4 regions of the Agrobacterium sp. genome follow, and region 2 is predicted to be linked to each of the others. Evidence: predicted binding sites of a transcription regulator. Region 2 holds the regulator's gene; each other region holds the start of a gene.
The links. Region 2 encodes PhoB, which activates phosphate uptake and scavenging genes when phosphate is short. Its sites were predicted from a motif close to TGTCATNNANCTGTCAT; they were not measured.
Positions count from the first base shown of each region.

Region 1: the regulator PhoB is predicted to act here: its motif matches at 3,267-3,283, upstream of AC5I5B_RS08275 (LTA synthase family protein).
Region 3: the regulator PhoB is predicted to act here: its motif matches at 5,350-5,366, upstream of AC5I5B_RS23795 (alkaline phosphatase).
Region 4: the regulator PhoB is predicted to act here: its motif matches at 3,941-3,957, upstream of AC5I5B_RS17425 (esterase-like activity of phytase family protein).

Region 1 is NZ_JCABZP010000010.1:342,422-349,576, reverse strand. It holds gene AC5I5B_RS08280 (DUF1003 domain-containing protein) at 618-1,151, opposite strand; gene AC5I5B_RS08275 (LTA synthase family protein) at 1,268-3,208, opposite strand; gene AC5I5B_RS08270 (NAD+ synthase) at 3,431-5,110, shown strand; gene AC5I5B_RS08265 (glyoxalase superfamily protein) at 5,304-5,681, opposite strand; gene AC5I5B_RS08260 (TolB family protein) at 5,874-6,701, shown strand; cobalamin riboswitch at 6,765-6,947, shown strand; gene bluB (5,6-dimethylbenzimidazole synthase) at 7,025-7,155, shown strand, end outside.
Region 2 is NZ_JCABZP010000014.1:367,199-374,353, forward strand. It holds gene pstA (phosphate ABC transporter permease PstA) at 1-702, shown strand, start outside; gene pstB (phosphate ABC transporter ATP-binding protein PstB) at 717-1,532, shown strand; gene phoU (phosphate signaling complex protein PhoU) at 1,629-2,354, shown strand; gene phoB (phosphate regulon transcriptional regulator PhoB) at 2,385-3,068, shown strand; gene AC5I5B_RS13525 (GcrA family cell cycle regulator) at 3,383-3,916, opposite strand; gene AC5I5B_RS13530 (aspartate aminotransferase family protein) at 4,348-5,547, shown strand; gene argF (ornithine carbamoyltransferase) at 5,604-6,521, shown strand; gene AC5I5B_RS13540 (Hsp33 family molecular chaperone) at 6,762-7,155, shown strand, end outside.
Region 3 is NZ_JCABZP010000020.1:181,103-188,257, reverse strand. It holds gene AC5I5B_RS23825 (sarcosine oxidase subunit alpha) at 1-306, shown strand, start outside; gene AC5I5B_RS23820 (sarcosine oxidase subunit gamma) at 320-874, shown strand; gene glyA (serine hydroxymethyltransferase) at 892-2,160, shown strand; gene purU (formyltetrahydrofolate deformylase) at 2,283-3,167, shown strand; gene AC5I5B_RS23805 (MFS transporter) at 3,265-4,491, opposite strand; gene AC5I5B_RS23800 (TetR/AcrR family transcriptional regulator) at 4,613-5,206, shown strand; gene AC5I5B_RS23795 (alkaline phosphatase) at 5,417-7,155, shown strand, end outside.
Region 4 is NZ_JCABZP010000014.1:1,151,694-1,158,848, forward strand. It holds gene clpX (ATP-dependent Clp protease ATP-binding subunit ClpX) at 1-260, shown strand, start outside; gene lon (endopeptidase La) at 675-3,092, shown strand; gene hupB (DNA-binding protein HupB) at 3,382-3,657, shown strand; gene AC5I5B_RS17425 (esterase-like activity of phytase family protein) at 4,008-6,206, shown strand; gene AC5I5B_RS17430 (hypothetical protein) at 6,414-6,551, opposite strand; gene AC5I5B_RS17435 (helix-turn-helix domain-containing protein) at 7,016-7,155, shown strand, end outside.

The DNA of each region.
Region 1 (7,155 bases), on a different contig from region 2:
CGCCTGCGTCAATCTGTAGCGTAAGAATCTGACGGATTCGTAACTGGGGGGTGAGGTTTCAGGAGGTTGTGCGATTCTTAGTGGCGCGGAGGTGCGTGGAGCTTACCCCCCTCTGCCCTGCCGGGCATCTCCCCCTCAAGGGGGGAGATCGGCAAGAGGCTCTTTTACTGCTCCATTCTCAAGCGTTGAGATGGGCGAGGCCTTGCCGCAGATCGATCTCCCCCCTTGAGGGGGAGATGCCCGGCAGGGCAGAGGGGGGGTAAGCTCCACGCACCTCCCTTCACTCCTGAAAAAGCCTCAAAAACCCAACAGCTTCATCCCGCCCAGCGTTGCCGGTCGGGGATACCCAGCGTGCGTCGGGCGATTGCCCGGCTGCGCTTTGGTTGGGGTTGGTGTGGGTCGGATGCGTTGCGCAGCCGGGTCTTTCACCATGCCGTATTTCGCAAAGGGCCGTGCACCGCCTGTTGCGAAATGGTCCTTTCCACGAACGTTGCCAGCGTTCCCACCACAGGACCGTCCCTTGGTTTCCGCCACGTCTGGCAGCCACCCGGCAGGACTGCGTTCACTCTAACAGCGCGCCGCGGAGCGGGGAAAAGCGGGGACGATTTTTTCCGGCTTCAGTCTTCTTTGCGGGTAACGTGACGGTGGAGCGCGGCAAGGTCCTGGCGGAGCGCCGCCAGTTCGGCCAGCACTTTCACATCGATCTTTTCATGCAGGGAAAGAACCTCGAGCTCGGCCTTCAGGTTCACCTCATAATCCTTGGCGGCCTCAAAACGGTCGCGGGCGGCCTGTCGGTTCTGCGACATCATGATGATCGGCGCCTGAATGGCGGCCAGCATGGAGAGCAGCAGGTTGAGGAAGATGAAGGGATAGGGGTCGAAGGCGCGCGTCGTCAGCACGATGGTGTTGACGATGGCCCAGACCACCAGGAAAAAGCAGAAGCTGAGGATGAAACCCCAGGAGCCGCCGACCTTGGCGATATTGTCGGCCAGCCTGTCGCCGAGGCTGGCGCCGGCGGAAAATTCCGCGTTGATGTCGCTCGAAACCAGCTTTTTCTGGTGCGAGAGTTCGAGAATACGCTGCTCCACCTCGCCGATTTCGCGGGAGGAGCGCTTGAAGTGCGAAACGATATAGTCGGAGATATCTGACACGGTGTTTCTCCGGTTCTGATGGGGCGATGCGGATGTTTCCCGAGATAAACCCGCATGGCGGTGGAATTCAAACGATTTCCACCACCATGCGGTTCAGGCGTCCCCGCCGAAAACCATCAGACCGACGGCGCGCCCTCATGCAGCCAGTTGAAACCGGGGAAGAAGCGCTCGCGGCCATATTGCTGGCCGAACATCATGTCGAACTGCAGCAGGCGGTAATCGCGCACCACGTCGGGAATGGAATTGGGCGCGATCGACCAGTCGGGCAGGGCCTTGCCGTCGGTCGCCACCAGCATATGCCGGTCGATGACGGAGAAGGCCTTCTGCACCTCGCCGAGCGTGCCGGTATAGAAGGGATCGGAGAAGCCGGCCGTCTTCAGCACATGATAGGGCAGAAGCGCCGGGCTGATGGTGCCGATATTCTTGCGCACGCCCTTCTTGGAGGACCAGACGACGAGCGGTGTCTCGTGTTCCTTCTTCATCACCTCCAGCGGCGCACGGCGGCTTGCCACCATGCCCGGCATGTAACCGCTTTCCACGAAGGTCTGGCCGAGCGGCGGCAGGTGATCGCCGAAGAGGACGATGATGGTTTCACGGTCGCGTTTTTTTGCCCAGCGCATCAGTTTCAGCAGCGCTTCATCGGCTTCCGCCACCCCTTGCGAATAGGTGGCAAGCGCCTGCGAGGCGGAGGCGGAGAGATCACCTTCGACGCCGATGGTGTTTTCGGCGTAACGGGTGGCCTCGTAAGGACCGTGTCCCTGCAGGGTGACGGCGAAGAGGAAAAGCGGGTTCTGCGTCCGGTCCGCCGTCGCCATGATCTCATCCATCAGCGCATCGTCGGAGGCGAAGTTGCCGCGTTTTTCCATGGCCGGCAGCGTCTCTTCCGAGCGGAATTCCTCGAAGCCGAAATTCCTGTAGACCTGCTTGCGGTTCCAGAACCATTCCTGGAACGGATGCATGGCGATGGCGGAATAGCCTTCGCCGCGGAAGAAACTGGCGAGCGAGGGCACAGGGCGGCGAATATATTGCTGGTAGGGAATGCTGCCATAGGGCAGGAAGGCGTTGGAAAAGCCGGTCAGCGCCTCGAATTCCACATTCGCCGTCATGCCGCCGAACTCGGGCGAAAAGACGTTGCCCGACTGTTTGGCGCGGATGGTCGGCATCGGATCGGCCGAGAGCTTCACGTTTTCGAGCCGCGCCGGGTCCCAGAGCGATTCGCTCATCAGCATGATGACGTCAGGGTAGTCGCCCTTGTTGGCGGCGAAGGCGGCGGGTTCGGACGTCAGGTCGGCGATGCTGTTTTCACCGTAACCCTGTGGCGCCGAGACATTGGCCATCGGAATATTGAAGGCGAAGGCCATCAGGAAGCCGTTGTGGCGGTAGTTTTCCTGCTGATCCCACATCATGGGTATGATGTTGAGACGGTCACGTGCCCAGGAATAGTGCGAATAGTCCATCAGCGAGGCAAGACTGGCAAGAAGCGGCAGCGCCAGCGCGAGACCAGCCGCGCGTTCACGCCAGCGCAGGACGGGCGAATGGCGGCGCGCCAGCAGCCATAGCGCCACAAGTGCCGCAATGGCGGCGCAGATGCCAAGCCCGAGCAGCACGGCCGTCAAGGGCTGTGCTTTCAGCATGGTCGGCAGAAGCTCGAGGATCTGCCGGCCGAACAGCAGGTCGGAGGGGTAAAGCGGATCGGAAAGATAGGTCTGTTTCTGCGCGGAGATCAGCCCGGTCATCGCGCAGAGCGGTGCAATGGCGATCAGCGACAGGTAACGCCGGCCAAGGATGGCATCCAGCGCCACGAGAAGGGCGAGCACGGCGGCAATGGTGGTCATGCCGGGGCGTGCGGATGAGGTGAGGAAAGCACCGACATCCGTGAGCGAACCGCGGGCGATCCACTCCAGCACCACAACGAGCACAACGGATGCGACCGTCAGATTGGCAAGCGTATAGGCCGTGCCCGAAAGCTTCGAAAGGCTCCTAATCCCTGCAGGCGAAAAGACAAAACCAGCCTTTTCGGAAGCCGTTGTTTTTGGCGCCGAATGTCTCAAACCCATACTCCGGTATTTCAGGCGGCACGGCCGATCCGGGGAGGTGAATCGGGTGTCGCAAAAGTGTCATGTAACTGTCACATAAGCGCGATGAACGCGACATGAACTTTGCGCAGCCTGGCCGGTGCGGCGATAACCTTAGCGTGAACGCGCGCGCCCGATGCGTAACGGGCGCCGCCATGCAATTGCCGCGTTGCGGAGCGGGCACGGGCGCGGTATTGAAAAGCCATGAGCGACAGACACGATATCCAGAACCATCTCCGGATTGCCGTCGGGCAGTTCAATCCCACTGTTGGCGACGTGGCGGGCAATCTCGCCAAGGCGCGCGAGGCTAGGGCCGATGCGGCAACGCAGGGCGCAGACCTTCTGCTTCTGACCGAACTCTTCATTTCAGGCTATCCGCCTGAAGATCTGGTGCTGAAGCCGGCTTTCCTGAAAGCATGCCTGAAAGCGGTGGAAGAACTGGCGGCGGAGACCGCCGATGGCGGACCGGGCGTCGTTATCGGTTTTCCGCGACAGGGCGAGACGGGACGACACAATTCCGTGGCGCTTCTGGATGGCGGCAAGATCATCGCGCTGCGCGACAAGATAGACCTGCCGAATTACGGTGAATTCGACGAAAAACGTGTTTTCTCCGAGGGTTCGATTTCCGGTCCCTATAATTTCCGTGGGGTCAGGATCGGTATTCCGATCTGCGAGGAAATCTGGAACGATATGGGTGTCTGCGAGACGCTCTCCGAAAGCGGGGCGGAAATCCTGCTGGTGCCGAACGGTTCGCCCTATTATCGCGGCAAGCTGGATGTGCGCCATCAGGTGGCGCTCAGGCAGGTGATCGAAAGCGGCCTGCCGCTCGTTTTCGCCAACCAGCTGGGCGGGCAGGACGAGCTGGTATTCGATGGCGCAAGCTTCGGTTTCAATGCCGACAAGACGCTTGCCTTCCAGATGAGCCAGTTCGAGGCCACACTTGCCGTCACCGACTGGAAACGCATGGCAGATGGCTGGCGCTGCGAAAGCGGGCCTTTCTCGAAGATTCCCGAAGGTGAGGAAGCGGATTACCGCGCCTGCATGCTGGGCTTCCGTGATTACGTCAACAAGAACGGCTTCAAGAGCGTGGTTCTCGGCCTTTCCGGCGGCATCGATTCGGCGATCTGTGCCGCCCTTGCCGTCGATGCGCTGGGCGAGGAGCGGGTGCGCTGCATCATGCTGCCTTACCGTTATACCTCGGAAGAATCGCTGAAGGACGCGGCCGATTGCGCCAGGGCGCTGGGCTGCCGCTACGATATCGTGCCGATCGTGGAACCGGTGGAAGGGTTCCTCTCGGCGCTGTCCGATCTCTTCGAGGGCACGGAAGAGGGCATTACCGAGGAAAACCTGCAGAGCCGCACGCGCGGCACCATCCTGATGGCCGTCTCGAACAAGTTCGGCTCGATGGTGGTGACGACGGGCAACAAGTCTGAGATGTCAGTGGGTTACGCCACGCTCTACGGCGACATGAATGGCGGTTTCAACCCCATCAAGGACCTCTACAAGATGCAGGTCTATGCCATTTCCAGCTGGCGCAACGCCCATGTTCCGCCGGGTGCTCTCGGCCCTTCCGGCGAGGTGATCCCCGCCAATATCATTTCCAAGGCCCCGTCGGCCGAATTGCGTCCCAACCAGACCGACCAGGATTCGCTGCCGCCCTATCCGGTGCTCGACGATATTCTGGAATGCCTTGTCGAGAAGGAAATGTCGGTCGAGGAGATTCTCGCACGCGGCCATGATGTGGCCACCGTGCACCGGGTGGAGCATCTGCTTTATCTCGCCGAATACAAGCGCCGGCAATCGGCTCCGGGTGTTAAGATCACCAAGAAGAACTTCGGCCGTGACCGGCGTTATCCGATCACCAACCGGTTCCGGGATCGGTGATTGAGGGCGCGCGCCATTGATTTCTGGCGGGTGAGTTAAGTGCCTTTCTCCGTCATCCTCGCCCTTGAGGCGAGGATCCATGCGCGGTTGAGATTGTGGGTCCTCGGGTCAAGCCCGAGGATGACGTCGCGTGTGAGGAGCTTTTTGACAACGCATAAACGGCGCGGAGAACACCCCGCGCCGCTCGCTCATCTCAAATAACCTGCCCCACATCGATACGGTTGCCATCGGGGTCTTCAAAGACGAAGGCGCGCAGGCCGTAATCCTTGTCCTGCAGGCCCTTGATGATGCGCAAGCCCTGGCTCTTGCAGAGCGCGTGCAGCGCATCGACATCGCTCACCATCATATGGGCCACGTTGAAGGGCGCTGCCTTGTGCGTGGGCTGCAATGTCAGATGCAGCTCGGCATTGCCCTGTTTCAGGATCATGAAGCCGACGGGGTTGCCGTTTTCGAAGGTCTTTTCAAAGCCCAGCACGCCAACGTAAAAATCATGGGCCGTTTCGATATTTTTGACAGGAAGCATTGCGGCGATCCGGCCGAAGCGGATGCCGTGATCGGCGATGGTATTCATCGCGGAACCTCGGATCTGGGAGAAACGGGAAGCGGCGCGGACGGTGCCGGAGCGCTGGCGTTTTTTCCGGTTTGAATTTGCAGGACGGTGCCTGCCGCCCTAGGATCATAATCGAGGCGATGGCGGATGCAAACGGAATGTCTGCATTGCCCAGCGCTTTGAACGAGAACACGGACACGCCCGGGAGGCAGAATGCGCAGTTCCATCGAAATCTTCAACATCCGCACCCGGCAGATGCGTGTGGTGTGGCAGACGCCTGATCTCTTTGAAGCGCCGAACTGGTCGCCGGATGGGAAATATCTGCTGTTGAACAGCGAAGGCCTGCTTTATCGCCTGTCTCTTTCCGGTGATATTGCGCCGGAAAAGGTCGATACCGGCTTTGCCACGCTGTGCAATAACGATCACGGCATTTCGCCTGACGGGTCACTCTATGCCATTTCCGACAAGGTGGAATTCGGCAAGAGCGCCATCTATCTCATGGCCTCCGTGGGCGGCGCGCCACGGCTGATGACGAAAAACCTTCCCTCCTACTGGCATGGCTGGTCGCCGGACGGGAAGAGCTTCGCCTATTGCGGCATTCGCGATCAGGTCTTCGATATCTACTCCATGGATATAGAAAGCGGCGTCGAGACGCGGTTGACCCATGGCGAAGGTCGCAATGACGGGCCGGATTATTCGCCTGACGGTGCGTGGATCTATTTCAATTCCAGCCGCACCGGGCGGATGCAGATCTGGCGCGTACGGGTGGATGGCTCCGCCGTCGAGCGCATCACCGACAGCCCCTATGGCGACTGGTTTCCGCACCCGTCTCCGAAGGGAGACAAGGTGGTGTTCGTCTCCTATGACGGCGACGTTTTCGACCATCCGCGCGATCTTGATGTGCGGGTGCGGCTGATGGGTATGGATGGTGGTAATGCCGAGACGCTGTTTGAGCTTTTCGGCGGGCAGGGAACGATGAACTCGCCTAACTGGTCACCTGAGGGGGACGAGTTCGCCTATGTCAGGTATTTCCCGGTGTAATGGGGGAGGCAGGCCACATTGCCGCACCACCGGCAGAATACTTGCATTCGCAAACTTTTTTGCCCATAGCTTCCTTTGTCAGGTGCCCGCCCTTGCGGCGGGAGAATCGGGAATCCGGTGAAAGCCCGGAACGTGCCCAGCGCTGTGAGGCGGACGCTCTTTTTTAGAAGCCACTGAAGCAATTCGGGAAGGCGAAAAGGGCGGATGAAGCCAAGTCAGAAGACCGGCCTGACGGGATAGACCGAACCGCGCGGACGGCGGCAGGTTGTTGTCGAGGTGGGGTGTATGTTTGCGCCCGGCCTTCGCATTGTTGGGGATAAACGATGCCAGCCGATCCGTCCGTGAGCAATCCGCCCGGCGCCAGTTCTTTCGATCATGCGCTGTCACCCGCCCGCCCGTTTTCCGGTGAGGAGCGCGAGGCGATTTACCGCGCCATTGAAACCCGTCGTGACGT
Region 2 (7,155 bases):
GGCGCTTCGAGCCGTCCGGAAGCGGCGGGTGTCGGCGTGGCGCTGATCGGTTCCTTCTACATGATGCTGATCGTGCTGGTGCTGTCATTGCCGATCGGCGTCGCGGCGTCGATCTATCTCGAGGAATTCGCCCCGAAGAACCGTCTGACGGATCTTATCGAGGTGAATATCAACAATCTCGCGGCTGTTCCTTCGATCGTTTACGGTCTGCTCGGCCTCTCCGTCTTCATCAACTTCATGGGCTTTCCGCGCTCGGCTTCGCTGGTCGGCGGTCTTGTCCTGACGCTGATGACCCTGCCGACGATCATCATCGCGACCCGCGCTGCCCTGAAAGCCGTGCCGCCGTCTATCCGCGCCGCAGCCCTCGGCCTCGGCGCTTCCAAGATGCAGACGATCTTCCACCATGTGCTGCCGCTCGCCATGCCCGGCATTCTGACCGGCACCATCATCGGTCTCGCCCACGCGCTGGGCGAAACGGCGCCGCTGCTCCTGATCGGCATGGTGGCATTCGTTGCGAATTACCCGACAACGCCTATGGATCCGTCCACGGCCCTGCCGGTGCAGATTTACATGTGGGCGAACGAAGCCGAGCGCGCCTTTGTCGAAAGGACATCCGGCGCTATCATCATCCTGCTTTTGTTCCTCATCGTCATGAATGTTGGCGCAATCCTGTTGCGTCGCCGCTTCGAGCGGCGCTGGTAGAGGGAGATTGAGCAATGAACATGTTGTCGGAAGCAGCAGTTGAAAAGGCGCTGGACAAGAAAATGAATGAAGTCTCATACAAGATGATCGGCAAGGACGTTTCGGTTTATTACGGCGAAAAGCGCGCGCTTTACGACGTGAACCTCAACGTTCGGGAAAATACGGTGACCGCGCTTATCGGCCCGTCCGGCTGCGGTAAATCCACCTTCCTGCGCACCCTGAACCGTATGAACGACACGATCGACGGTTGCCGGGTCACCGGCAAGATCACGCTCGATACCGACGATATCTACGATCAGGCGATCGACGTCGTGGAATTGCGCGCCCGCGTCGGCATGGTGTTCCAGAAGCCGAACCCCTTCCCGAAGTCGATCTACGAGAACATCGCCTATGGCCCGCGTATCCACGGCCTTGCCCGCAACAAGGCGGATATGGACCAGATCGTCGAGCACAGCCTGCAGAAGGCGGGTCTCTGGAACGAAGTGAAGGATCGCCTGCTGGAGTCCGGCACCGGCCTTTCCGGCGGTCAGCAGCAGCGCCTGTGCATCGCGCGCGCGGTTGCCGTCAGCCCGGAAGTGATCCTGATGGACGAGCCCTGCTCGGCGCTGGACCCGATCGCGACCGCAAAGGTCGAGGAATTGATCCACGAGCTGCGTACCAATTACACGATCGTCATCGTCACGCACTCCATGCAGCAGGCGGCGCGTGTTTCCCAGCGCACTGCCATGTTCCACCTTGGTCATCTTGTCGAAGAAAACGAAACCGACAAGATGTTCACCAATCCGGACGACCAGCGCACGCAGGACTACATCATGGGCCGCTTCGGCTGATCCCGGCCGGCGCTTTATCGAAACCGAACAAGACTGGTGCCTCTGCCGTGCCCGCTTCCGGGTACGCGCATGCAGGCCAAGCCGGAGGACTAGACCATGACACAGACAACGACCCATTCGCATATCCTGTCGGCCTATGACGACGAACTGAAATTCCTGACGCGCCGCATCGCCGAAATGGGCGGTCTCGCGGAACAGATGTGCGCCGATGCCGTGCGTGCGCTCGTCAATTCCGACGCCGCGCTCGCTCAGAAGGTCATTTCCGATGACGCGATCCTCGATCATTCCGAGCGCGAGATCGGCGACAAGGCCATCGTCACCATCGCCAGACGCCAGCCGATGGCGGCCGACCTTCGCGAGATCATCGGCACGCTGCGTATTGCCGGCGACCTTGAACGCGTTGGCGACCTTGGCAAGAACACTGCCAAGCGTGTGATCGCGGTTGCCGGAACCGGTGTACCGCGCAAGCTCGCCCGCGGCATAGAGCACCTGTCGGAGCTTGCGCTGGTGCAGCTCAAGGAAGTCCTCGACGTCTATTCCACGCGTTCCGCCGAGAAGGCCAATGCCATCCGCGAGCGCGATGAGGAAATCGACGCCATGTATACGTCGCTCTTCCGTGAGCTTCTGACCTACATGATGGAAGATCCGCGCAACATCACCACCTGCACGCATCTTCTGTTCTGCGCCAAGAACATCGAGCGTATCGGCGACCACGCCACCAATATCGCCGAGACGATCTATTACATGACCACCGGCAGCCAGCCGGAAGGTGAGCGTCCGAAGGACGACAGTTCCAACACGCTCGGTTCGGTGACCGAGTAACAGACGAGCAGCGGCTTGCGGAGTTAGCATATGGTGCCCAAGATTGCAGTTGTGGAAGACGAGGAAGCGCTGAGCGTCCTCCTTCGTTACAATCTCGAGGCTGAGGGATATGACGTCGACACGATACCCCGTGGAGACGAAGCAGAAATCAGGCTGCAGGAACGTATTCCGGACCTTCTTATCCTGGATTGGATGCTTCCCGGCGTTTCCGGTATAGAACTGTGCCGTCGGCTCAGAATGCGGCCGGAAACAGAACGCCTGCCCATCATCATGCTGACGGCGCGCGGCGAAGAAAGCGAACGGGTTCGCGGCCTTGCCACCGGCGCCGACGACTATGTCGTCAAGCCGTTTTCGACGCCAGAACTCATGGCCCGGGTCAAGGCCATGCTGCGCCGGGCCCGTCCCGAGGTTCTCTCCTCGGTGCTGAAATGCGGTGATATCGAGCTGGATCGCGAGACCCATCGCGTTCACCGCAAGAGCCGCGAAGTGCGCCTCGGCCCGACGGAGTTCCGCCTGCTGGAATTCCTGATGACCTCTCCAGGCCGGGTTTTCTCCCGCTCGCAATTGCTGGATGGCGTGTGGGGTCACGATATCTATGTGGATGAGCGCACCGTCGACGTGCATGTCGGACGCCTGCGCAAAGCGCTCAATTTTTCGCATATGCAGGATGTCATCCGTACCGTGCGCGGCGCCGGATATTCGATGGAAGCCTGAGCAAGACTCGACCGACGAGTTACACTCGGGGCAACATCCCGCCAAAAACCGAAAGGCCCGAAACCGGAATGGTGTCGGGCCTTTCGGTTTTTGGACGTCCCCAAACACGACGGCTTCATCCTTCTTGATGGGATGACGGACAATTGGCTGAAATCCCGCCCGCTCAATCGGGATTGTGGGTCGGGTTCGACAGCGATGGGGGATAGGGTTCGGCGCTTCGCTGGTGAGTTGACCCCGGAACCGCCTGAACTTTGTCATAAAAAAACGGGCCCGAAGGCCCGTAGTTTTTGAGTGTCGAATGCGTGCCGCAACACTCAAGCCTTGCGGCGCTCGCTTACCGGCTGATAGGCGAGTTTCGCATGGAACTTGCAATAGGGCGAAGATTCCAGCGCTTCACAACCGCAGAAATGGAAATCATCCTTCAGCGGATCGCCGACCGGCCACTTGCAGGTGCGCTCCGTCAGTTCCGTCAGCGTCAGGCGACGGGAAATCGGCGAGACCACGTTTTTGGAAGGAACGTAATCAAGAACCTGTGCGGTCTCGATGTCGATCTCCTCATTCAGCGCGGTTGCCGCGTTGGAACGGGTGAGGATCCGCGCCGGCGCCGCATTGACGCGGCCTGCAAAGGTCGTCGCGCGTGGGGCAGGTGCAGCGGTGCGCTTGGGCGCAGAGCGCGCCGAAGTGACCGGGCCGCCAGCCTTGACGCGTCCCGGCAGATTGAGGCGATGGACCTTGCCGATCACGGCATTACGGCTGACGCCGCCGAGCTGCGCTGCAATCTGGCTGGCGCTAAGGCCCTCGGACCATAATTTCTTGAGTTTCTCGACTCGTTCGTCTGTCCAGTTCATGCCGCTTCTCCGCTCGTCGCGTATAATGTCGGCAGAATCCTTCTCCGTCTCGCGGGCGTGCCGCGAGCGTGGTTTCTGCCGGATTTTTGGTGACTAGTTCCGCCGCAATGCAGTCTAGTAATTAGCGATTAACCTAGTGCCACGCAGACTCCGTGGCAAGAGTCACGGGAATCATCTCGAATCGATTTTCCGGTTTTCCCCAACTTGCTGGCGAGTTGAGTCTGAAAGGCAACACCTTGGGCCTCGCAGGCCGCCACCTACTAGGGCTTGAGAAGCCCGGGAAATACGGACTTTTGTTGACATCGGCAGGCGAAGTGACAATAGTGCCCCTGCCGCCGCGAGGCGGCATTTTTGATTTTCAGGCGAGGGATAACCCTCAGAGCCTATTGACAACCGTCTGACAGCGCATCCGCGCAAGGAGTGATACAGCCATGGCCGAAGCCGCCGCGCCATTGTTCGATACGTTTGCAAGAGCCCCCCTGCGCTTCGAGCGAGGCGAGGGCGTCTGGCTGTTCACGGAGAGCGGCGAACGATATCTGGATTTTGCGGCCGGCGTAGCGGTCAATTCGCTGGGCCACGCCCATCCGCACCTCGTGGAAGCGATCAAGACCCAGGCCGAGAAGGTCTGGCACGTCTCGAACCTTTATGAAGTGCCGGGCCAGGAAAAGCTCGCCAAGCGCCTGACGGAAGCGACCTTCGCAGACAAGGTCTTCTTCACCAATTCCGGTGCGGAAGCGCTGGAATGCGCGATCAAGACCGCGCGCCGTTATCATTATTCCAAGGGGCATCCGGAAAAGTTCCGGATCATCACCTTCGAAGGCGCCTTTCATGGGCGTACGCTGGCGACGATCGCCGCCGGCGGCCAGCAGAAATATCTCGAAGGTTTCGGTCCCAAGGTCGAAGGTTTCGACCAGGTGCCCTTCGGTGACGTTGATGCGCTGAAAGCCGCCATCACGGCCGAGACGGCTGCACTTCTGATCGAGCCCATTCAGGGCGAGGGCGGCATCCGTGCGCCCAGCAAGGAATTCCTGCAGCTGCTGCGGTCGCTCTGCGATGAGCATGGCATGCTGCTGATTTTCGATGAGGTCCAGACCGGCGTCGGCCGCACGGGCAAGCTGTTTGCCTATGAGCAGACGGGTGTCGCGCCCGATATCATGGCGGTGGCCAAGGGTATCGGCGGCGGTTTCCCGCTCGGCGCATGCCTTGCGACGGCGGATGCCGCTTCCGGCATGACGGCGGGCGTGCACGGCACCACCTATGGCGGCAACCCGCTGGCCATGGCTGTGGGCAATGCCGTGCTCGATGTCGTCCTCTCCGAGGGCTTTCTGGAGAAGGTCCGTGATGTCGCGCTGGTCTTCCGCCAGGGCCTTGCTTCGCTGAAGGATCGTTATCCTGATGTCATCGAGGAAATTCGCGGCGAAGGCCTGCTTCTCGGCATCAAGGCGAAGGTCCCGTCGGGCGAACTGCTGCAGGCCATGCGCGGCGAGCATCTGCTCGGCGTGCCCGCGGGCGACAACGTCATCCGTCTCCTGCCGCCGCTCGTTACCACGGCGGAAGAAGCCCGTGAGGGGCTGGCACGCGTGGAAGCGGCCGCCGCTTCCCTGACAGCGAAACAGGCAAAAATCGCCTGAGGAAACAATAAAGGGCGGGCCTCTTCCCGGAGGCTCGCGAGCATGGGACGTTTGAAATGGCTTCACCTAAACATTTTCTTGACCTGTCGGCCGTCAGCTCGCAGGACCTGCGGGCAATTCTCGACGATGCCCGCGCGCGCAAGGCCGCAACCAAGGCCGGAACGGCGGAAAAGCCGCTTGCCGGCAAGATGCTGGCAATGATCTTCGAAAAGCCCTCCACCCGCACCCGCGTCTCCTTTGATGTCGGCATGCGCCAGCTTGGTGGCGAGACGCTTTTCCTCTCCGGTACTGAAATGCAGCTCGGTCGTGCCGAAACGATCGGCGATACGGCCAAGGTGCTGTCGCGTTATGTCGACGCCATCATGATCCGCACGACGGATCATTCGCGCCTGCTGGAGCTTGCCGAGCACGCAACCGTGCCAGTTATAAACGCCCTGACTGACGACACGCATCCCTGCCAGATCATGGCTGACATCATGACCTTCGAGGAACATCGCGGCCCGGTCAAAGGCAAGACCATTGCCTGGACGGGTGACGGCAACAACGTCCTGCATTCCTTCGTGGAAGGCTCGGCCCGCTTCGGTTACCGCATGACAATGGCGGTGCCGATGGGTTCCGAACCCCATGACAAGTTCCTGAACTGGGCCCGCAACAATGGCGGCGAGATCATGTTGTGCCACGATGCCGACAAGGCCGTGGCCGGGGCCGATTGCGTCGTCACCGATACCTGGGTTTCCATGAACCAGGAACACAAGGCGCGCGGCCACAACATCTTCCAGCCCTATCAAGTCAACGAAGCCCTGATGGCCAAGGCGGAAAAAGACGCGCTGTTCATGCATTGCCTGCCGGCCCATCGCGGTGAAGAAGTGACGGATGCCGTGATCGACGGTCCGCAATCGGTGGTCTTCGACGAGGCGGAAAACCGCCTCCACGCGCAGAAGTCCATCATTGCCTGGTGCATGGGCGCCATCTGAGCAATTCCCCCGGCCTGACACGCGTCACGCCGGGTGCTTGAACTTGCCCGCATAGATTACCATCTGTGGGACTTCGAAGAGGCTCGTCGGTTCTGCTGGCGGGCCATCATCACGATTTGCACGTTTTTCCCCGGAAGCGGTTTCTCTTCCCGGGTCTCTGTGCGACAAGCGGAAAAAGCACATTTTAAAAGCCGGACTTTTGGACGGTAGCGGCGCCACGGCTGCGCCAAGGAGTATGACATGGCAGATGTAACGGTTGAACTGGACGATCTCGATTTTGCTGGCGACGACAAGGTTGTGCCCTTTCAGGTCGAAGGTCTGGATGTGCGCGGCCGCGCCGTACAGGTTGGGCCGCTGCTGAATGCCATTCTCGAGCGGCACGATTATCCTGCCGCGGTCGCCCGCCTGCTGGCGGAAGCGACTGTTCTGACGGCGCTGATCGGCACGTCGCTCAAGTTTTCCGGCAAGCTGACCCTCCAGACCAAGGGCGACGGCCCGGTTGACCTGCTGGTCGCGGATTTTACCGCGCCTGAAAGCATGCGCGCTTACGCCCGTTTCGACGAGGAGCGGCTGGCGGCGGCGATCGCGGAAGGCGCAACCTCGCCGGAGCAATTGCTCGGCACCGGCATTCTGG
Region 3 (7,155 bases), on a different contig from region 2:
CCCGATCTCGTCGCCAAGGATCGCCGTCATCTCGTCGGCCTTCTGACCGAAGACCGCTCGAAGCTGGAAGAGGGCGCGCAGATCGTCTTTGATCCGAAACAGCCGATCCCGATGAAAATGGTCGGCCACGTCACCTCGTCCTATCACTCGGATGCCGCCGGCCAGCCCATCGCGCTGGCTCTGGTGGAGGGTGGCCATGAGCGGATGGGCGAGACCGTCTACATCCCCATGCTGGACCGCACCATTGCCGCGAAAATCACCGGGATGGTCTTTGTCGATCCCGAAAATACCCGCCTGAAAATCTGACCCGGAGATGACAATGAACATGCGCGTTTCCTCCCCCGTTTCCGGCACTTTGGCCGAGAGCAAAGCGGCCCGGGTCAGCATCCTGCCGGTGCAGACGCGGCTGTCGCTACGCGCCCGGGGTGATCTCACCCCGCTCAGCGCCGCCCTTGGCCTCGCCTTGCCCGACCGGATCGGCACCCGCTCCGCCGCAGGCGAAATCGAGGCCGTGCGCCTCGGTCCCGACGAATGGACGATCCTTGCTCCGACAGGGGAAGCCGACAGGCTGATTGCGGCCTGCGGCGCTGTCTATGCCAGCCACCCACACAGCCTCGTCGACATTTCCGGCCGGGAAGTGACGCTCTCGATCGAGGGGCCACAGGCTGGCGAACTGCTGACGCTGGGCTGCGCCCGCGATATCGACACCATTGCTATTGGTGAGGCGCGTCGAACGATTTTCGACGGCGTGACCGTGGTGCTCTGGCGCGATGCGGAAAACCGTTTCCGCATGGATATCTGGAACAGTTTCGTGTCGCATCTTGGCCATTTGCTTGAAACCGGCTGCAAGGAACTTGCGGCTGATATCGCTTGATCTGGGAGGAGAAAACAATGCTCAACCGCCTGTCACATAATACCGTTTCGGACACGGTGATCGCTGACGCCATCGCCGAGGAACTCGACCGCCAGAAAACGCAGATCGAGCTCATCGCTTCGGAAAACATCGTTTCCGCCGATGTTCTGGCGGCTCAAGGCTCGGTGCTGACCAACAAATATGCCGAGGGCTATCCCGGCAAGCGTTATTACGGCGGCTGCGAATTTGTCGACAAGGTCGAACAGGTCGCCATCGACCGGTTGAAGCAGCTCTTCGGTGCGGAATTCGCCAATGTGCAGCCGCATTCCGGCGCGCAGGCCAATCAGGCGGTGTTTCTGGCGCTGCTGCAGCCGGGCGACCGGATCATGGGCATGTCACTTGCCCATGGCGGCCACCTGACCCACGGTTCGCCGGTGACGATGTCCGGCAAGTGGTTCGATGTCGTCTCCTATGAGGTCGATGCCGATACACATCTGATCGATATGGAGAAGGTGCGGGCGCGGGCGCTGGAGACCAAGCCGAAGCTGATCGTGGCGGGCGCATCGGCCTATCCGCGCCAGATCGATTTTGCCGGCTTCCGCAGAATAGCCGACGAAGTCGGCGCTTATCTGATGGTCGACATGGCCCATTATGCCGGTCTGATCGCCGGCGGCAAATATCCGAACCCGGTGCCGCACGCCCATGTCGTCACCTCCACCACCCACAAGACCCTGCGCGGCCCCCGCGGCGGCGTGATCCTTACCAATGACGCCGATCTGGCGAAGAAGCTGAACTCGGCCGTCTTCCCCGGCAATCAGGGCGGCCCCCTGATGCACGTCATCGCCGCCAAGGCCGTGGCTTTCGGCGAGGCCTTGCGTCCGGAATTTTCCGACTATGCCGGCCAGGTCATCGCCAATGCGCAGGCGCTGGCAAAGGTGCTGACGAAGGGTGGTCTGGGCATCGTCTCGGGTGGAACCGACAGCCACATGGTGCTGGTCGATCTGCGGCCGAAAGGCGTGACCGGCAAGGTTGCCGAAATCGCTCTGGAGCGGGCGGGGCTTACCTGCAACAAGAACGCCATTCCCAACGACCCGGAAAAGCCCTTCGTCACTTCGGGCGTCAGGCTTGGAAGCTCGGCGGGTACCACCCGCGGTTTCGGCGTGGCCGAATTCGAACAGATCGGCGCGCTGATCTTACGTGTCATCGACGCGCTGGCGGCGAATGCCGAAGGGGATGCCGCGGTCGAAGCCGAGGTGCGGGGAGAGGTTGCTGCACTTTGCGAGGCCTTCCCGATCTACGGTTCGTAAGCGGCCCTGCCGGGCTTCGATTAGTCTCAATCGCCGTCCTGACCACGGCCGGCGGTTGATAGGCAATCTGCGCGAAAGCGCGGGCGATCCGTCCGCGCGGCAAAGACCCAGGGGAGCAGGATTTGAGCACCTATATAATGACAGTCGCGTGCCCGGCGCGCAGCGGCATCGTCGCCGCCGTATCCGGTTATCTCGCCCGGTCCGGATGCAATATCAACGACAGTTCGCAATTCACCGACCAGGAGACGGGCCGCTTTTTCATGCGGTTGAGCTTCGTTTCCGAACAGGGATCGGGACGCGATGCGCTGCTCGACGGCTTTGGTCCCGTCGCGGCCGATTTCGATATGGACTATGATATTCATGACCTTTCGCGAAAGACGAAGGTCGTGATCATGGTCTCGCGCTTCGGTCATTGTCTCAACGATCTGCTGTATCGCTCCCGCATCGGCGCGCTGCCGGTCGAGATCGTCGCGGTGATTTCCAATCACCTCGATTACCAGAAGCAGGTGGTGAACGAGGATATTCCCTTTCACCACATTCGCGTCACGCCGGAAACGAAGCCCGAGGCGGAAGCCGCGATCCTGCAGGTGGTGCGGGATACCGGAGCGGAGCTTGTGGTGCTTGCGCGCTACATGCAGGTCCTGTCGGACCGGCTGTGTCAGGAAATGTCTGGCCGCATCATCAACATCCATCATTCTTTCCTGCCATCTTTCAAGGGCGCCAACCCTTATAAACAGGCTTATGAACGCGGGGTGAGGCTGATCGGCGCGACCGCCCATTACGTCACCGCCGATCTCGATGAAGGGCCGATCATCGAGCAGGATACGATCCGCGTAACCCATGCCCAAAGCGCGATGGACTATGTCAGCCTGGGTCGGGATGTGGAAAGCCAGGTTCTTGCGCGGGCCATCCACGCCCATATTCATCACCGGGTCTTCCTGAATGGAAACAGGACGGTTGTCTTTCCCGCGTCTCCCGGGGAGCATGTGTCCGAGCGCATGGGCTGAATGCCGGCTCATGCGGAACCGTGATTTGCGTCCGTCGTCAGTGGCTCGTTGTCATGCCGTCCTGCCAGTGAACGAGGCGGACTACGAGTGAGGGTTGTTATTCTGCGGGCTGCGCCACGGTCTCCGCGCCGGATCTTTCGCGATCTCCCGAGAGGCTGCGCTGACCGAGCGTGATGATGGCAACGGTCGAAAGGCTTGCGGCAACTGACACCCAGAAACCGTTATCCGGGCCGAAATTATCGATGACCCAGCCGGAGATGAAGGCGCCGAGCGCCATGCCGATACCGATGCCGGTCATCACCCAGGTCACGCCTTCCGTCAGCATCGATTCAGGCACCCGGCGCTCGATCAGGCCGAATGAGGTGATGAAGATCGGGGAGATTGCAACGCCGCTGAGGAAAACGGCAAAAGCCAGAAGGGCAACGGAGGTGCTGGCGGCAAGCAGCGGCAGAGCGGTGAGTGCAAGCACGCTGACGGCGATCAGCAGTTGCCGTTGCAGCGGCATTTTGGGATTGAGCGCGCCGAGAATGAGGCCGACGACGAAGGACCCGATGGCATAGACGCCGATGACGAGACTGGCGGCTTCCGGTTGGCCAAGTTCCTTGGTGATTGCGACGGCGCTTACCTCGGCAGTGGCGAAAGTGGAGCCGACAAAGATCAGCGCAAGCGTGATGATCTGGACCGGGCGCAGGGAGATGGCCGAACGCTGCCGGCGACCGCTTTCAACCGGGCGTACCTTGGGCTCGGTCGAACGTTGCAGAAGGAAAGCGAAGGTGCCGAGCGCCAGGAAGGTGGTGCTGATCATCATGCCCGCTTCCGGAAAGAGCGAGACTGCCAGGCCGACGGAAAGCGAGGCGCCGGAAATGTAGACGAGTTCGTCTGCGGCGGATTCAAAGGCGAATGCGGTGTTCAGTTCCGGCCGGTCGCGGAAGATTTCCGTCCAGCGGGCGCGCATCATGGCCGGAATGCTCGGCATGGCGGCGGCGAGGAAGGCGGAAAGGAACAGCGTCCAGGCCGGCCATTTCTGGTTTGTCGCGATAATCAGCGCCGCAAAGGCGATGACCGAGACGATGGTGGCGGGGATGAGGACCTTGCTCTGCCCCTTGCGATCCACCAGCCGGGAGATTTGTGGGGAGACGGCGGCATTGGTCAGCGCAAAGGTTGCGGAGACGGCGCCGGCCAGCCAATATTCGCCATGGGTTTGCGAAAGCATGGCGACGATGCCGATCGGGGCCATGGCAATGGGAAGGCGGGCGAAGAAACCGGCGGCGGAAAAGCCTTTTGCGCCTGGAGCCCGGAAAATTTCTCTGTATGGATTAGCCATCGGGATGCACCTTGTTCAGAGGGTGTCCACCACATACATACGTGGCGTATGTGAATGAGATAATTGCATACGGTGCGTATGTCAACTAATATACGCGTCGTATGTGGAAAATGGAGAAAAAATGCGCAAACCTCGCAGTGAAATGATTGCTGAGACGCGGACGAAGCTTCTGGCTGCCGGCCGCAAGGCCTTTGGCAGCATCGGTTATGCGGAGGCGTCGATGGATGACTTCACCGCCGAGGCCGGTCTCACCCGCGGCGCGCTCTATCACCATTTTGGCGATAAAAAAGGCCTGCTGTTGGCGGTGGTGGCCGAAATCGACGCGGAAATGACGAAGAGGCTCTGTGACATCTCCTCGAGGGCCGAGTCCCTGTGGGAGGGTTTTGTCGAGGAAAATCTCGGTTATGTGCGCATGGCTCTCGAACCGGAAATCCAGCGGATCATGTTTCGTGACGGGCCGGCGGTGCTCGGCGATCCGTCGCGCTGGCCAAATGCAAACGGCTGCATCTCGGCAGTCGCGCGAAGCCTCGATGCCCTGAAGGATGAAGGCACTATCGGCGATATCGATGCGGAGGCATGCGCCCGTTTCATCAACGCGGCAAGCAGCGCCGCCGCCCAGTGGATCGCCAATTCCGACGACCCCGAAATGACCTCGAAACGGGCCGTGGGAAGCTTCCGGGCCTTTCTGGAGGGATTGCGGATCAGGAAAGACTGATCCGGGGCTTTACGCGGTTGCCCATGCGCGCCGGGCAGCCCGATCATTCGGTCCACAGCATATCCTGCATTCGCCCGACAGGAGGACGGCGTGCTGAAACCGTCCCCCGCGAATTTCCCATGAGCCCGGATATGCTGCCTGCAAGTCATGCAACTGTCATATCGCGGGTCTAGGAGAAAGTGTGGTTTTCACACGTTTCGCGAGGGGAATATGCGCAAAATCGTTGCTGCTTTGGTCGCCACGACCTTTCTTGCCGGCGCCGTTCAGGCTGCCGAGGTTTATCCGCTTGATCGTGCTACGATCCTGACCGGTTCGCCGTTCGATTTCAAAGTCGAGTTCGCTTCCGTCGTAAAGCCGGAAGACGTCAAGATCACCGTCAACGGCCAGGATTACAAGGCCGCTCTCGGCAAGGATGCGGAGTTCGTCGCCGAAGAAAAGAACAAGGACAAGGTCCTTGGTTCGGCCGTCATCCTGCGTGGGGTCACGCTCGCCAGCGCCGGTGACTACAAGGTCGAAGTTTCTGCCGGTTCCGAAACCAAGACGATCACCTGGACCGTTTATGGCACGCCGGCCCAGGCAAAAGCCAAGAACGTCATCTTCCTGATCGCCGACGGCCTGTCCGTCGCTCACCGCACTGCTGCCCGCATCATGTCCAAGGGCATGACCGAGGGTAAGGCCAATGGCCGCCTCAACATGGATGATGTGCCGCCGGTCGCCTTCATCGGCACCTCCGCCACCGACGCTGTCGCCACCGACAGCGCCAACACCATGTCAGCCTACATGACCGGTCACAAGACCGCCGTGAACGCCATTGGCGTTTATGCCGACCGTACCCCGGCCTCGCTCGACGATCCGAAGGTCGAAACGATCGCGGAAGCCCTGCGCCGCCAGACCAAGAAGTCGATCGGCATCATCTCGACCGCCGAACTGCAGGACGCCACGCCGGCTGCCGTCGTTGCCCACACCCGCAAGCGCGGCGACAAGGCCGACATCAACGGCATGCTGTTCGACGTGAAGCCGGATGTCCTCCTCGGCGGCGGCTCCGCTTATTTCCTGCCGCAGGCGACGGCGGGTTCCAAGCGCAAGGATGACAAGGACTATATCGCTTTGTTCAAGGAAGCTGGCTACACGCTGGCGACCAGCAAGGCGGAACTCGCCACGGCCGCCGGCACCAACACCGGCAAGATCCTCGGCCTGTTCCACACCGGCAACATGGACACAGCGCTCGACCGCGAGTTCCTCAAGAAGGGCACCACGGCGAAGTTCCCGGATCAGCCGGGCCTCGTTGAAATGACCAAGGTTGCGCTCGGCGAACTGTCGAAGAACCCGGACGGCTTCTTCCTGATGGTCGAAGCTGCCAACGTCGACAAGATGTCCCATCCGCTTGACTGGGATCGCGCTGTCGTCGACACGATCGAATTCGACAAGGCCGTCGGTGTCGCCCGTGAATTCGCCGCGAAGAACCCCGATACGCTGATCGTCGTCACCGGCGACCATACGCATGGCGTTTCCATCATCGGCACCGTCGATGATGACAAGCCGGGTACCGAAATGCGCGAAAAGGTCGGCACCTATGCCGAGGCCGGCTTCCCGAACTATGAAGACAAGGACGGTGACGGTTATCCTGACAGGGTCGACGTTTCCCGTCGTCTGTTCCTGAACGCCAATAACGGTCCTGACCATTACGAGACCTTCCGTCCGAAGCTTGATGGCCCGTTCACACCGGCCGTCCAGAACGAAAAGAAGGAATATGTCGCCAACGAGCAGTACAAGGACGTTCCCGGTGCTGTGTTCGTACCCGGCATCATTCCGAAAAGCTCGGATAGCGGCGTCCACGCAGTGGATGACGTCGTTCTGCAGGCTGAAGGCCCCGGCGCTGAAGGCTTCCGTGGCTACATGGAACAGAGCGACGTCTACAAGGGTCTCGCCGAAGCTTTCGCACTTGGCGC
Region 4 (7,155 bases), 780 kb from region 2:
TGTTCGAGATGGAAGATGTGGAACTGACCTTCCACGAGGACGCTCTGCGCGAAATCGCCCGCAAGGCGATCACCCGCAAGACCGGCGCCCGCGGCCTGCGCTCGATCATGGAGAAGATCCTGCTGGATACCATGTTCGAACTGCCGACGCTGGAAGGCGTACGCGAAGTGGTCATTTCCAACGACGTCGTCAGCGGCGTCGCCCGTCCGCTCTACATCTATGCGGATCGTCAGGAAGAAAAGACCAACGTTTCGGCCTGATCGACCGATCCGGTACTTTGATGAAATCAAAAGGCCCGCATCCCGTGCGGGCCTTTTCTGTTGTGGCCGGGCGTGAAACTTGCGCCTAACTTGGCGAAGCCCGATTTTGCGTTTGGAGCGGATTGCGCTTTGCTGATAAAGTCTTACAACTGATTTGCAGCGCGATATGACGGAAATGTGAATTCCCGTCGGCGACCCGGTTCCTGACCTTCAAGGATAACCGGAAATGTCGGGAGTACTAGCCGGCGCTGGGTTTTGTTGAATTTCACGGTCTTGCCGCTCAGCGGGATCGTCTGTTCCGGCGACTTGAAATCGGTGTTTCGAAACTCCATTTTCAGTCTCGAGAAATGAATGTGCCGGATGCCCCAAGCTGTCCGGCAAAGTGTCCCGAAAGGGACCATGAAAGGAAATGATATGACGAACATCACGTCTGCGGCATCTGGTGGTACCTATCCGGTACTTCCCCTGCGCGACATTGTCGTTTTCCCGCATATGATCGTTCCCCTGTTCGTCGGGCGGGAAAAATCCATTCGTGCGCTCGAGGAAGTCATGGGTTCGGACAAGCAGATCATGCTTGTCACCCAGATCAACGCCAGCGATGACGATCCGGCTCCCGAAGCCATCCACAAGGTCGGCACGGTCGCAAATGTCCTGCAGCTTCTGAAGCTTCCCGACGGCACCGTGAAGGTGCTGGTGGAAGGCAAGGGCCGCGCCCAGATCGACAGCTACACCGGCCGTGAAGACTTCTATGAAGCCACCGCGACGCCGTTGCAGGAGCCTGCCGAAGATCCGGTCGAGATCGAGGCGCTGTCGCGTTCGGTCGTTTCGGAATTCGAAAGCTATGTGAAGCTCAACAAGAAGATTTCGCCCGAGGTTGTCGGCGCTGCCGGCCAGATCGACGATTATTCGAAGCTCGCTGATACGGTCGCTTCGCACCTGTCGATCAAGATTACCGAAAAGCAGGAAATGCTGGAAACCGTCAGCGTGAAGCAGCGGCTTGAAAAGGCGCTTGGCTTCATGGAAGGCGAGATTTCCGTGCTGCAGGTCGAAAAGCGTATCCGCTCGCGTGTCAAGCGCCAGATGGAGAAGACCCAGCGCGAATATTACCTGAACGAGCAGATGAAGGCGATCCAGAAGGAACTCGGCGACGGCGAGGACGGCCGTGACGAGATGGCCGAACTGGAAGAGCGCATCGCCAAGACCAAGCTTTCCAAGGAGGCCAAGGAAAAGGCCGAAGCGGAAATGAAGAAGCTTCGCCAGATGAGCCCGATGTCCGCGGAAGCGACCGTCGTGCGCAACTATCTGGATTGGCTGCTCGGTCTGCCCTGGGGCAAGAAGTCGAAGGTCAAGGTTGACCTCAACGCGGCCGAGAAAATCCTCGATCAGGATCATTTCGGTCTCGACAAGGTCAAGGAACGCATCGTCGAATATCTGGCCGTGCAGGCGCGCGCCTCGAAGATTCGCGGCCCCATCCTGTGCCTCGTCGGCCCTCCCGGCGTCGGCAAGACCTCGCTCGCCAAGTCGATCGCCAAGGCGACCGGCCGCGAATATGTGCGCATGGCGCTGGGCGGCGTGCGTGACGAGGCGGAAATCCGCGGTCACCGCCGTACCTATATCGGCTCCATGCCTGGCAAGATCGTGCAGTCAATGAAGAAGGCCAAGAAGTCCAATCCGCTCTTCCTGCTCGACGAGATCGACAAGATGGGCATGGATTTCCGTGGCGATCCGTCTTCCGCACTGCTGGAGGTTCTCGATCCGGAACAGAACTCCACCTTCATGGACCACTATCTTGAAGTGGAATACGACCTGTCCGACGTGATGTTCGTGACCACGGCCAACACGCTGAACATTCCGGGTCCCCTGATGGACCGTATGGAAGTGATCCGCATCGCCGGCTACACCGAAGACGAAAAGCGCGAAATCGCCAAGCGTCACCTGTTGCCGAAGGCGATCAAGGAACATGCCCTGCGTCCGGAAGAGTTCTCGGTCAGCGATGACGCTCTGATGATCGTGATCCAGCAGTACACCCGCGAGGCGGGCGTGCGCAGCTTCGAGCGCGAGTTGATGAAGCTTGCGCGAAAGGCCGTGACCGAGATCATCAAGGGCAAGGTCAAGTCCGTGGAAGTCACAGCAGCCAACGTTCCGGATTATCTGGGCGTTCCGCGGTTCCGCCACGGCGAAGCCGAGCGTGAGGATCAGGTTGGTGTTGTCACCGGTCTGGCATGGACGGAAGTCGGCGGTGAGTTGCTCACCATCGAAGGCGTGATGATGCCGGGCAAGGGCCGCATGACGGTCACCGGCAACCTCAAGGAAGTGATGAAGGAATCCATTTCGGCAGCGGCATCCTATGTCCGCTCGCGCGCCGTGGACTTCGGCATCGAACCGCCGCGTTTCGACAAGAGCGACATCCACGTTCACGTTCCGGAAGGGGCAACCCCGAAGGACGGACCGTCCGCCGGTGTTGCCATGGCAACCGCCATCGTCTCCATCATGACCGGCATTCCGGTCTCCAAGGATGTTGCGATGACGGGCGAGATCACGCTTCGTGGTCGCGTGCTGCCGATCGGCGGCCTGAAGGAAAAGCTGCTCGCAGCCCTTCGCGGCGGCATCAAGAAGGTACTGATCCCGGAAGAGAACGCCAAGGATCTGGCGGAGATTCCGGACAATGTGAAGAACGAGATGGAAATCATCCCGGTTTCGCGCATGGGCGAGGTCATCAGGCACGCCCTTCTGCGCCAGCCGGAGCCCATCGAGTGGGACGGCAGCATCGAGACGCCTGTTATCGCTACGGTCGAAGGCGTCGACGACGGCAGCCAGACCATCGCACATTGATACGTGCTTCGTCGCGAGGGGCGGGAATCGCCTTTCGCGACGGGTGCTGCATAGATTCAATATGTTAGGTGTCGGAAGGCGCATTCTGCGCTCAGCTCCGGGCAAGTGATGCGAATTTGGCACGAATATGTGGAAGGCCGGCAGAAATGTCGGCCTTTTTTGTGAAAAAAATCGCAGACCCCTTGTTTTTCAGGCGATTCCAGCGCTTTTGGGTTGCTGCGCGCGGATGCAAACGTATTCTGCGCCGGCTTAATTTGAGTCGTTTCAAACCATTGAAAGGGGTGGAAACATGAACAAGAACGAGCTCGTCTCTGCTGTTGCCGAAAAGGCTGGTCTCACGAAGGCAGATGCTGCTTCCGCTGTTGATGCCGTATTCGAAACCGTACAGAGCGAACTGAAGAACGGTGGCGACATTCGCCTCGCTGGCTTCGGCAGCTTCTCCGTTAGCCGCCGTGAAGCCTCCAAGGGCCGTAACCCTTCTACGGGTGCTGAAGTCGATATCCCGGCTCGCAACGTACCGAAGTTTTCCGCAGGCAAGGGCCTGAAGGACGCCGTCAACTCGTAAGGTTTCCGGAAAGCCGCAACGCCCGGCGGCGGGCGGGCGGCTTTTCAGGTTCACGAGGAAACATGTTTTGACGCGCTGACGCCATCATGCCGGCCCAAAACCGGGCGGTTTTTCGAAATGCTTTTCGGACAGCCTGGTTCTCAATCCGGCAGGATGTAAACGAAAGTAGGGAGCGCGCCTGTGCAGCCTCCATCCGGTCACACGGTGCTCCGATACGCGGAATGTGCGCAGAAACAAGAAAGCCCGGTCTCCATGGCCGGGCTTTTTGATTCCCGACAGGAAATGTCATGCCACTGTCATGTCTTTGACGCAGAAGCCATGGGGTATTTCTGGACCCAAGGGGGATTAAAATGGCGTTCCGATTTTCTCAAATGGCCTTGACCGCTGCTCTGCTCACGTCCGTGGCCTTGCCGGCCGCTGCCGAGCCGGTTTTCAACCGCATCGCGTCTTTCCCGGTGGCGAAAAACCTTCCCGCGGACAAGGACGCCAAGTCCGTCACCTCGGCTGAAATCATCACCGCCAGTGAAGACGGCAAGACGCTGATCTATTCGGACAGCCCGCTCGGCGGCATCGGTTTCATCGACATCACCGACGCGAAGGCCCCCAAGGCCGGCGGCGCATTGCTGCTGGAAGGCGAGCCGACCTCTGTTGCCGTTGCTGGCCTTAAGGTTCTCGCCGGCGTCAATACGTCGGAAAACCGCGCCAACCCGTCCGGCAAGCTGGTGACAGTCGATATTGCCACGAAGAAGATCGAGGCAAGCTGTGATCTCGGCGGCCAGCCCGATTCCGTCGCCGTTTCCCCTGATAAAACCTTTGCCGCCATCGCGATCGAAAACGAGCGTGATGAAGATGTGAACGAAGGCGCACTGCCGCAGATGCCCGCCGGCTATTTGGTAACGGTCGGCCTGAAGGACGGCGTGGCCGACTGCGCGACGCTGAAGAAGATTGACGTTACCGGTCTCGCCGAAATTTCCCCTGAGGATCCGGAGCCGGAATTCGTCTCGATCAACGCCAATGGCGAGATCGCTCTGACGCTGCAGGAAAACAACCATATCGTCATCATCGATGGCAAGACCGGCACGGTGAAGACGCATTTCTCCGTCGGCAAGGTTGATCTGGAAGGCGTCGACACGAAGACCGACGGTCAGCTGAAATTCACCGACAAGCAGGAAGGCCGCAAGCGCGAGCCGGACGCTGTAAAGTGGCTGGACAATGACCGTATCGTCATCGCCAATGAAGGCGACTGGCAGGGCGGTTCGCGCGGCTTCACCATTTTCGACAAGACCGGCAAGCTTCTCTATGAAGCCGGTGCTTCGCTCGAGCGCGCGGTTGCCGCCATCGGCCACTATCCGGAAAAGCGCTCCAAGGCCAAGGGCATTGAGCCCGAAGGTCTGGAAGCGGCGACCTTCGATGGCCAGAAGTATTTCTTCGTGCTTGCCGAGCGCGCTTCGGTGGTCGCCGTCTACAAGGATACCGGTGCGGAGCCGCAGCTGACGCAGCTCCTGCCTTCGGGCGTCTCGCCGGAAGGCGCCGTCGCCATTCCGTCGCGCAATCTCCTTGCTACGGCCAATGAGGTCGATCTGATCGAAGACGGCGGTGTCCGCTCGCATGTCATGCTTTATGAGCGCGCCGAAGGCCAGCCTGCCTATCCGCAGCTCGTTTCCGCCACCGTCGACGGCGCGCCGATCGGCTGGGGCGCTCTTTCCGGCCTGGTCGGCGATGCTGAGAAGCCCGGCATTCTCTATGCCGTCTCCGACTCGGTCTATGGCAACCAGCCGTCGATCTTCACCATCGACGCCACGAAGAAGCCTGCCACCATCACCAGCGTGCTGCGCGTCAAGCGTGACGGCATTGCTGTTCAGAAGCTCGACATCGAAGGCATCACGCTTGATGGCAAGGGCGGTTTCTGGCTGGCCTCTGAAGGCGACAGCGCCAAGCTTGTTCCGCACGCGCTCTATAACGTCAACGCCAAGGGCGAAATCAAGGCCGAGATCGCTCTGCCGAAGGAACTCCTTTCCGGCGATACCCGCTTCGGTTTCGAAGGCGTGACCATGATCGGCAAGGGCGACGACGCCACGCTGTGGATGGCTGTGCAACGCGAGTGGGGCACGGATGAGAAGGGCTTCGTCAAGCTCGTCTCCTACAATCCGAAGTCCAAGGAGTGGGGCACCGTGCGTTATCCGCTCGACAAGACCGAGGCAGGCTGGATTGGCCTTTCCGAAATCACCGCGCAGGGCGACTATGTCTATATCGTCGAGCGCGACAACCAGATCGGCGACAAGGCCAAGATCAAGAAGCTCTACCGCGTTGCGATCGCGGATCTGAAGCCGGGCAAGATCGGCGGCGAACTGCCGCTGGTGGCCAAGCAGGAAGCCCATGACTTCCTGCCCGACCTCAAGGCCCAGACCAACGGCTACGTCGTTGACAAGCTGGAAGGCTTCACCTTCGACAAGGCTGGAACGGCCTATGCCGTGACCGACAATGACGGCGTGGACGATTCTTCCGGCGAGACGCTGTTCTTCACCGTCAACATGAAGGCGATCAACTGATCGAGCCGAAAGGCGCTGTAAATGAGAAAAGCCGGGCTATGCCCGGCTTTTTTGTGCGGCGAGGGCCCCCCGGGCCGGGTTCCCCGATTTTGCGCGATTCCTGGCGATGGCTAGCTATTGAAATCAGCATTGCCGCTTGGATATCGGATTGTGGAGGATTTCGTCCGGAGACCGTCCGGGAAAATACTGCGGGTCGACCGTAACGGATCACCGCCCCATGGAATTTTTGCTTTTGGGAGTATCTTGTTTTTCTGAGTCCTGCTGGACCCAGCGGAAAAAAATATAAACAGGCAGCGCAATAAGCGCGAGTGTTACAAACGCGTCGATCGACATGGTTTCATCCATCAGTTCAACCGTTCATCATGAAACGGTGCGCAAACAATGCCCGAAATCTCTTTAAAAAGTCTGAATCCGCTTATTTTTCGGTATGTTACACGGTGGCACAGGGATTCGGTGAAGCTGTCGGAATCCGAAACGGACGTATCGATTTGGAATAGATGAGGGCTGGAAAACGATTCCGGTGGTTCCGGGCTCGGATTGATACGCCCAGCGACGAGATGCGGGGCAGGGCCGGCTGATTCCAGATGCGGAAAATGCAGGACAAAAGACCGCGCCAGCTGAAGAACATTCAGCTCATAACATGTGAATTTGAGAAATTTGGAAAATGGTGGGCGATGAGAACCCACCAGTACGCAGCAATCCCAAACACATAGCCGGACTTGAGACAAATACAAATGTTGAGCAAATTCAACGTTTCGTAATTTTGAGTGTCTCGCGTTTTCAGGCGCCGTTCATGGGGTTGTCGAGCCATGAACGACAAGCCTGAGCTTCCCTCCCAAAAAGACTTCGCCGTCGCGTACAAAGCGATTGCTCTGGCACGTGGGTTGTCGGGCGATGCTAAGACTGTGGGCGCGGTTATCCTCTCGCACTTCAATGCGAGGACAGGCCA